DNA from 2 places in the Kribbella sp. NPDC058693 genome. Region 1 is predicted to be linked to the other one. Evidence: riboswitches for the same ligand, from Rfam matches in the RefSeq annotation. Region 1 holds a riboswitch; the other holds the start of a gene.

The links. Region 1 has a riboswitch for cobalamin ahead of ACFWUU_RS35385 (ribonucleoside-diphosphate reductase subunit alpha). Riboswitches for the same ligand answer to the same signal wherever they lie in the genome.
Region 2: it holds a riboswitch for cobalamin, as region 1 does, so the genes downstream of both, cobN (cobaltochelatase subunit CobN) here and ACFWUU_RS35385 (ribonucleoside-diphosphate reductase subunit alpha) in region 1, are expected to answer to the same signal.

The regions. Positions count from the first base shown of each region.
Region 1 is NZ_JBHXSQ010000005.1:219,939-224,355, reverse strand. It holds gene ACFWUU_RS35385 (ribonucleoside-diphosphate reductase subunit alpha) at 1-2,299, opposite strand, end outside; cobalamin riboswitch at 2,432-2,600, opposite strand; gene ACFWUU_RS35380 (DinB family protein) at 2,667-3,248, opposite strand; gene ACFWUU_RS35375 (Fic family protein) at 3,314-4,417, opposite strand, start outside.
Region 2 is NZ_JBHXSQ010000008.1:82,485-86,901, forward strand. It holds gene ACFWUU_RS40240 (DUF3500 domain-containing protein) at 1-85, shown strand, start outside; gene ACFWUU_RS40245 (vanadium-dependent haloperoxidase) at 108-1,382, opposite strand; cobalamin riboswitch at 1,531-1,676, shown strand; gene cobN (cobaltochelatase subunit CobN) at 1,709-4,417, shown strand, end outside.

The sequences.
Region 1 (4,417 bases):
TCGTCGCGGTCGGCGCGATCGCCATCACGTTCGAGTTCCGCATGCCGTCGCGCAGTACCTTCGCCCGCAGCGTGTCCCAATCGAGCCGCCTGCTCTCGTCGACGATCACGTCGCCGTTGCGGGCGGACGTCAGCAGCTCGAGCGAGTCGATCGGCAGGATCCCCTTGCTCCACAGCGATCCGTCGTACGTCGAGTAGCGACCGCGCTCGGCGGCGAGATCGCTCGACGCCTCGATCGCGTGGTAGCTGATCTGCTCCATCGAGGTGTCCGCGAACTCGACCGCGGCATCGGACGAGTACGGGATCCGCAGCGCGAACAGCGCGTCCGCGAACCCCATCAGCCCGAGGCCGACCGGACGGTGACGCTGGTTCGCGCGCTCCGACTCGGGCGTCGTGTAGAAGTTCACGTCGATGACGTTGTCGAGCATCCGGACCGCGGTCTTCACCGTGTCCCGGAGCAGGTCGGCGTCGAGACCGTCTGCGGTGAGGTGTGCAACCAGGTTGACCGAGCCGAGGTTGCAGACCGCGGTCTCCTCGACCGTGGTGTTCAGGGTGATCTCGGTGCACAGGTTCGACGAGTGCACGACACCGTCGTGCTGCTGCGGCGAGCGCAGGTTGCAGGCGTCCTTGAACGTGATCCACGGGTGCCCGGTCTCGAACAGCACCGTCAGCATCCGCCGCCACAGGTCGATCGCCTTGACCCGCTTGAACACCCGGATCTCACCACGGTCGGCGGCCGCCTCGTAGGCGACGTACGCCTCGGCGAAGGCCGTGCCGTACAGGTCGTGCAGATCGATGACCTCGTCGGGCGAGAACAGCGTCCACTCGCCGCCGGCCTCGACCCGCTGCAGGAACAGGTCCGGCACCCAGTTCGCGGTGTTCATGTCATGCGTACGCCGACGCTCGTCGCCGGTGTTCTTCCGGAGATCGAGGAACTCCTCGATATCGATGTGCCAGGTCTCGAGGTATGCGCAGACCGCACCCTTCCGCTTGCCGCCCTGGTTGACCGCGACGGCGGTGTCGTTGGCGATCTTCAGGAACGGCACGACGCCCTGGGACTCGCCGTTGGTGCCGCGGATCTTGGCACCGATACCGCGGACCGGGGTCCAGTCGTTGCCGAGACCACCGGAGTACTTCGCGAGCAGCGCGTTGTTGCGGATGCCGTGGAAGATGCCGGCCAGGTCGTCCTCGACCGTGGTCAGGAAGCACGACGAGAGCTGCGGCCGGGTCGTGCCGGAGTTGAACAGCGTCGGCGTCGACGACATGAACCGGAACGAGCTGAGCAGCTCGTAGAACTGGATCGCCCGCGCCTCGCGGTCGTCCTCGCGCAGCGCCATCCCCATCGCGACCCGGAGGAAGAACGCCTGCGGCAGCTCGTACCGAACCTTGTCGATGTGCAGGAGATACCGGTCGTACAGCGTCTGCAGGCTGAGGAACGTGAAGTCCAGATCGGCGTCCGGCCTGATCGCCGCCGCAAGCCGCTCGAGGTCGAAGGTGCCGAGCTCGGGGTCGAGCTGGCCGGCCTCGATCCCGGTCCGGATGTACTGCGGGAAGTAGGACGCGTACGCCTCGGCCATCTCGGCCTGGCTGGCCTGTCGCGGCTCGCCGTGGACGCGACCGAGCGCCTCGCGGCGGATCTGGTCGAGCAGCAGGCGCGACGCGGCGAAGCTGTACTGCGGCTCGGTCTCGACGAAACCGCGCGCGGCCATCACCAGCGCGAGCTCGACCTCGTGCTGTGCGATGCCGTCGTAGCAGGCGCCGAGCGTCTCGTTCAGGATCAGTTCGGGGTCGACGGCGTCGAGGCCGGCTGCCGCCTCCGCGACGATCACCCGCAGCCGGTCGACGTCGAGCGGGGACCGGGTGCCGTCGGCCGCGCGGACGGTCAGCGCCGGCTTCTCGGTGACGCCGGCTGCATCGGCGGGTGTGCGCGCCTTGGTCCGCTCCTCGCGGTACAGCACGTAGGCGCGGGCGACCTGGTGCTCGCCGGCGCGCATCAGCGCCAGCTCGACCTGGTCCTGGATGTCCTCGACCTGCACGCTGCGGCGCGAGTCACCGCGGCTGGTCAGGGCGCCGACGACCCGGCCGGTCAGGTCGGTCACCAGGTCGCGGACCCGGTGGGTGGCACCGGCGTCGGCGCCCTCGACCGCGAGGAACGCCTTCGTCACGGCGACGGAGATCTTGGTCGCGTCGAACGGCGTACTGCTGCCGTCGCGACGGATGACGGTGAGCTCGACCGGCTGGCCCGCCGCGATCCCTGAGGATGAGGACGGGGATGCAGCCGTTGAGGAAGCAATAGTCACAGGTGTGCTCTCCACAAGAGTTCGGAGGCCTGGGACCACGCGAGCAGGCGCACGACGGGACCGGCAGCACCGGCCGGGATCACTGCCGTCACGCCCTGCGACCCACCCGCGAGGTCTCGGACCACATGCACCGGCGGTGCACGTACCAGTGGCAGGTATCCGGACTTGCGGACGTCTCTCGACAGCACATCCGCTCACCGTTGCGGGGCAGCTCCGGATTCGCACCGGATTCCCCTGTTGCCTCAAAGTGGCCCACATCTTGTGGTGCCGGCCACTCCGAACCACCAGCAGTAGTGATGCTAGGCGGAGCGATCTAGATCTTGTGGTAGCGCCACGCCGCGTGTCGCACATCTTGTGGTCCGCAATCTCACGCCGCGACCGCATAGAGATCCTGGAGCGTCATGATTTCCGAGCCGTGGTGGATCAGCTCGCGATTCAGCCGCAGCACGACGTGGCCGAACGGCTCGCCGGCGTCGAGCTCGTTGGCCTGGCTCAGCCCGACCGTCATCACCTCGTCCTCGTCGAGCGCAGCGATCGCGTCGCGCCAGGCCTCGACCCAATAGGTCAGCCAAGCCACCGCGTCGCGCGCGTTGCCGTGCAGGTTGATATCCGCGCGCCCCTGCTGACTCGCGCCGAATGTCCACTCCCATCGCTCGAAGAACGTCTCGGTGAGATGGGCGATCAGCCAGGCGATCGTGCGGGGACCGCGATGGTCCGGCTCGTCGGGCCACTGCGCGACCCATTCGCCGGACCCGAGTGATCGGAAGTGGCCGGCGTAGTGCCGCCGGACGACGGTCAGCGCCTCGCTGCTCGGTCGCCAGAAGTACTGCTCGTCGGTCAACTGGGCGAGGCGCCCGGACAGCACCATCCAGCTGAAGCCGAGCTGGCCGCGCACCATGGCCATCGCCGATGGCTTGTGCAGGATGTCCCAGTCGAACGCCTCCGACATCACTTCTCCCCTGTACGATCGAACATATGTTCGAATTCTTGCTCGCCGGGGAGACGAAAGTCAATTCACTGGTGTGTCGGTTCTGGCCTCGCCGGAACGGGTCTGCTAGGCGGCTCGATCCGGGTGTCCGAGGCCGGGCTGGCGAAGCGGCGTTCGAGCAGCGTGAAGGCGTCGATGAGCTCGGGCGCCTCGTAGACGCGGTTGCGCCGCCCGTCGGTGACCTCGCGCAGGATGCGCGCCTCGACCAGCCGCGCGAGCCCTTGGTTGGCGGCCTGCTGCGAGCGGTCGATGAGCTGCGCCGCGGCGGCGAGCGTGAGGACCGGCGCGGCGGGCAGCGCGTCGATCAGGAGCTCGGTCGCGGATCCTGCGCGGACCGGCGCCGCGCGTTCCCGCCAGGCCGCCTTGAGATCGACTGCGGCCCGCTCGAAGCGCGCGGCCTCGGCCGTCGCATGCGTGCAGGCCATGGCGAACATCCGCAGCCACGGGTTCGCGGCAGCGCGTGCCTTCGGGGTCGTCGCGCGCCCGACGTACCGGAACGCGGTCAGGGCGTCGACGTACTCCGATGCGTGCGTAGCAAGCGAGAGCGAGACCGGCGGCACGGTGCGCGTGACGAGGCCCTCGGCGCGCAGGATCAGGTGGATCAGCGCGCGCCCGGTCCGGCCGTTGCCGTCGGCAAAGGGATGGATGGTCTCGAACTGCGCGTGCGCGATCGCGGCCTTCGCGAGCACCGGCAGCCGCGATTCGCGGATGAAGCTGACCAGGTCCTCGAGCAGTTCGGGGATCAGCTGCGCGGGCGGCGGGACGTAGTACGCCTCGGCGGGGGAGCGGCCGCCGATCCAGTTCTGCAGGTAGCGGATCTCGCCGGCGTACTCCGAGTGCGGCGACTGCGCCATCAACCGGCGATGCGCCTCGAGCAGGTGATCCACCTCGAGCTTGTCGCCGGCCTGCACGGACTCGGTCACCCAGGTCATCGCGTCGACCGCGCCGAGCACCTCCTCGGCGGTCACGTCCCGCGTGCTCGCCCGCAGTACGTCGGCCTTCAGCAACCGCCGCGCCCCGACGACGAGCCCCTCGATATGCGACGAGCCGACCGCCTCGGCGCGCAGCAGGAGCCGTGCAAGCGCCTCGCTGTTCGTCAGCACCGCCGCGGTCGCATCCAGGCGCGCCAG
Region 2 (4,417 bases), on a different contig from region 1:
CAACCACATCCACTCGGTCTGGCGCGACGTCCGCAACGACTGGGGCACGGACCTCCTCGCCGCGCACTACGCGATGCACCGCTGACGCAGCGCGCGGCGAGGAACGGTCAGTGGTGCCGTGGCTGGAACTCGTGGCCGATCGTCCACGAGGCGGAGCGATGGCCGAGCTGGTTGGCGTCGGTCATCGCCTTCCGGAAGTGGAAGCCGAGCCAGATCCTGGCGTTCATGGTCTCTGCATCCAGGGCCGCGGCGCTGTCGAAGTGCCGGGACGCCGTGGACACCAAGGCGGGGACGTCGAGGTTGAGCGACCGTGCGCCGAACAGGTAGCTGAAGGTGCCGGTTGCCGCGCCGGTGATGGAGGCGTGCCCGCTGACGTAGTCCGGATACGGCGGCGTCTGCAGCAGCGACATCCAGCTGGCGTCGGCTTCGGTGGCCGGGTTGCCGTCGGTGTCGGCCAGCCGGATGGCCGTGATCGGGCGCCAGTAGGCGTAGTCGTACTTGGCTCGCCAGCAGGCGATCAGCGCATCGGCCACGCTCGTACTGAGCAGGGCGAACGCGCGGGCGCTGTCGACGATGTCCATCCCTCGCGCGGTGACCTGGCCCCGGAGCGCCGTCTGGTACTGCAGCACAGCGTTCGCGTTCCAGAAGACCGCGGTCTCGGTCTGCGCCGGGGTCCGGGCGGATCCGACCAGCGCACCCATCGACTTCACCTCGGCGAAGTCCCGGGCGTAGGCCTTGGACGTGATCCGATAGGGGCCGGGTAGCCGGAACTGGGTGGGTGACCGGAGCGCCAGAGGTACGACGAATCCGAGCCACGGGGCGAGCATCGGCGCGAGGGCATCGGGTGTCGGGCGCCAAACTCCCGGCGCGGGCGTCACCGTCAGTTGGATGTTCGCGCCTCGGCCGTCGTTGGCCCGCGCCTGGATCAGCGTCTGCGCCGCGTGCCGGCCGGCCTCGGTTCCCCGGGTCTTCGCGCGACCGTCCGGGATGGTGCCGAGCGACGTGGCGTAGTCGGTCGCGAGGTTTGTGGCCGAGGCCGGGAAGTAGTACCGCAGCACCTCGTACGCCGCGGTCGCGGCCGCCGCCTCGGAGGACGCCCTGGCGCGGCCCTTCGGTTGCTTGAGGTACGGCTCGTAGCGGCCCTCGATCGCCACCACCGCGTCGTACACGGCCAGCGACACGAAGCCGAAGTACAGGCTCCCGACCGGGACCGGGGTGGCGTTCTCCGCGTAGATCGTCCGGCCGGCGATGGTGTTCCACTGGGTGATCACTGCCGGGCCCGCCCGGACGCCGCCGGCCTGACTCGGCGCGGCGACGAGGGCAGGTGTGACGAGGCCGATCGTCAGTACGACGACCAGGAGTCTCCAGGCCTTCAAGCGCATGATTGTCTCCTTCGGCTCAGGTGGATCAGAACCGGCCTGCGCTGAAGAAGACGTTGCCGTACGACGCCGGAGGGCGTCCGCAGTACAAACCCTGTGATTCCGCCCTATACCAATGCGGTGCAGGGGTCAACGCGACAACGTGGGACGACTTCCACACCCGGTACGCCGCGGCCGTCGGCTAGAGTCACGATCGTCATCGACGGCATCAGCAGGAACCCGGTGTGAATCCGGGACGGTCCCGCCACTGTGACCCGCAAGGGGAGTCAGGAACTGCCGCCGTCGTACCTCCGTTCGGGGCGTGGACACCCCGGGGAAGGAACTCCTCCGTGCTCGTTTTGCTCTCCACCGCCGACACCGACCTGCTCGCTGCCGCCGAGGCGGATGCCGGCTGGAAGGTCGCGAACCCGGCCCGCCTCGAGCTCCCTGAGCTCGGACCGCTGCTGGACGCCGCAGAGATCGTCGTCGTCCGGCTCCTCGGCGGTCGCCGCGCGTGGGAAGAGGGCCTCGATGCGGTGCTGGCATCCGGCAAACCGGCTGTGGTGGTCAGCGGCGAGGCAGCACCTGACGCCGAGCTGATGTCGCTGTCGACGGTGCCGGCCGGCGCGGTCACCGAGGCGCTCGCGTACCTGCGCGAGGGCGGCGCGGACAACCTCCGCAACCTGGCCGGCTTCCTGCGCGACACGCTCCTGCTGACCGGCGACGAGTTCGAGCCGCCGCGCGCGCTCCCGGCGTACGGCCTCCGGGGTGCGTACGTCGAGGACGAGCGGCCCGTCGTCGGGATCGTCTACTACCGCGCGCACGAGATCTCCGGCAACACCGCCTTCGTCGACGCCCTCGCGGACGCGATCACAGAGGCCGGTGCCCAACCGCTTCCGGTGTACTGCGGAACGCTGCGCGGGCTCGACCCGGCCGAGAACGTCGGGCTGTTCGACCTCCTGCGGAAATGCGACGTGCTTGTCACGACCCTGCTCGCGGCCGGCGGAGCTGTCGCTGCGAACGCCAGCGCCGGCGGTGCGGATGATGCCTGGGACGCCGGCGCGCTGGCCTCGCTCGACATCCCGTTGATCCAGGGGCTCGCGCTGACCTCGACCCGCGAGCAGTGGGCGGAGAGCGACGCCGCGCTCAGTCCGCTCGACGCGGCGACGCAGGTCGCGATCCCGGAGTTCGACGGGCGACTGATCACGATCCCGTTCTCGTTCAAGTCGTACGACGCCGACGGGCTGGCCCGCTACGCGCCGGACGTCGAGCGGTGCACGCGGCTGGCCGGGATCGCGGTCGCGCATGCCCGGTTGCGGCACGTGCCGGCGGCCGAGAAGCGGATCGCGCTGGTGCTGTCGTCGTACCCGACGAAGCATGCGCGGATCGGGAACGCGGTCGGTCTGGACACGCCTGCTTCGGCCGTCGTGCTGCTCGGGCAGCTGGAATCGGCCGGGTACGACCTCGGCGGGCTCGACCTCAGTGAGCTGCAGGGCGCGGACGGCGCCGACGGGCTGATCCACCGCTTGATCGCGGCCGGCGGGCACGACGTCGACTGGCTGACCGACGAGCAGCTCGCCAACGCCGTCGCGAAGATCCCGCTGTCCACCTATGCCACCTGGTTCGGGCGTACGCCGGAATCGTTGCAGACGGCAATGATCGAGGCGTGGGGCGAGGCCCCCGGCGAGTTGTACGTCGACACGTCGGGCGACGAGCCGGCGATCGCGCTGGCCGCGTTGCAGTTCGGGAACGTCGTGCTGATGATCCAGCCGCCGCGCGGTTTCGGCGAGAACCCGGTCGCGATCTACCACGATCCCGACATGGCGCCGTCGCACCACTACCTGGCGGCGTACCGCTGGCTGGAGGCGTCGCGCGACGAGGGTGGTTTCGGCGCGCAGGCCGTCGTACATCTCGGGAAGCACGGGACGCTGGAATGGCTGCCGGGCAAGGGGATCGGGATGGCGGCCGACAGCGCGCCGGACGCCGTACTCGGGAACCTGCCGATGGTGTACCCGTTCATCGTCAACGACCCGGGCGAGGGCACGCAGGCCAAGCGGCGGGCGCATGCGACGGTCGTGGATCATCTGGTGCCGCCGATGGCACGGGCCGAGACGTACGGCGACATGGCGAAGCTGGAGTACCTGCTCGACGAGTACGCGACGGTGTCTGCGCTGGACCCGGAGAAGGTGCCGACGTTGCGGGCGCAGATCTGGACGCTGATCCAGGCGGCGCAGCTGCACCATGATCTGCACACGTCGGAGAAGCCGGAGGACGAGGAGTTCGACGAGTTCGTCCTGCACCTGGACGGATACCTGTGCGAGATCAAGGACGTGCAGATCCGCGACGGGTTGCACATCCTGGGTGGTGCGCCGGCTGGTGAAGCCCGGGTGAACCTGGTGCTCGCGGTACTGCGGGCCCGGCAGCTATGGGGTGGTTCGTACTCGATTCCCGGCCTCCGCACCGCACTCGGCGAGACCTTCGGGGTCGACGAGGCCGCGCTGCTTGCGAACCCTGGTCAGGCCGCGAACCTTGCCGAGCTCGCGACCCTCGCCGACCTGCCCGCGGTCACCGGCGCGGACGGCGTCGACATCCTGGAAGCCGCCGCGCGCAAGCTTGTCGTCAGCATGGAGACGCTCAGCTGGGACGCCGCCAAGGTGCCGGTCGTCGTGACCGAGGTGCTCGGTCGTTCCTCGGACGCAGTCGCTGCATCGCTGACGTTTGCCGCAACCGAGGTGGTTCCGCGGCTGGCTCGGACCGGGGACGAGTTGGTCAACGTGGTGCGAGCGCTGGACGGGCGGTTTGTCGAGGCCGGGCCGTCTGGCTCGCCGACGCGCGGGCTCGTGAACGTGCTGCCGACCGGCCGCAACTTCTACGCCGTCGACCCGAAGGCGATTCCGAGCCGGAACGCCTGGGACGTCGGCGTCGCGCTGGCGGACTCGCTCCTCGCCCGGCATCAGTCCGAGACGGGGGAGTACCCGCGATCGGTCGGGCTGACGATCTGGGGTACGTCGGCCATGCGCACCCAGGGCGACGACCTCGCCGAGGTGCTCTGGCTGCTC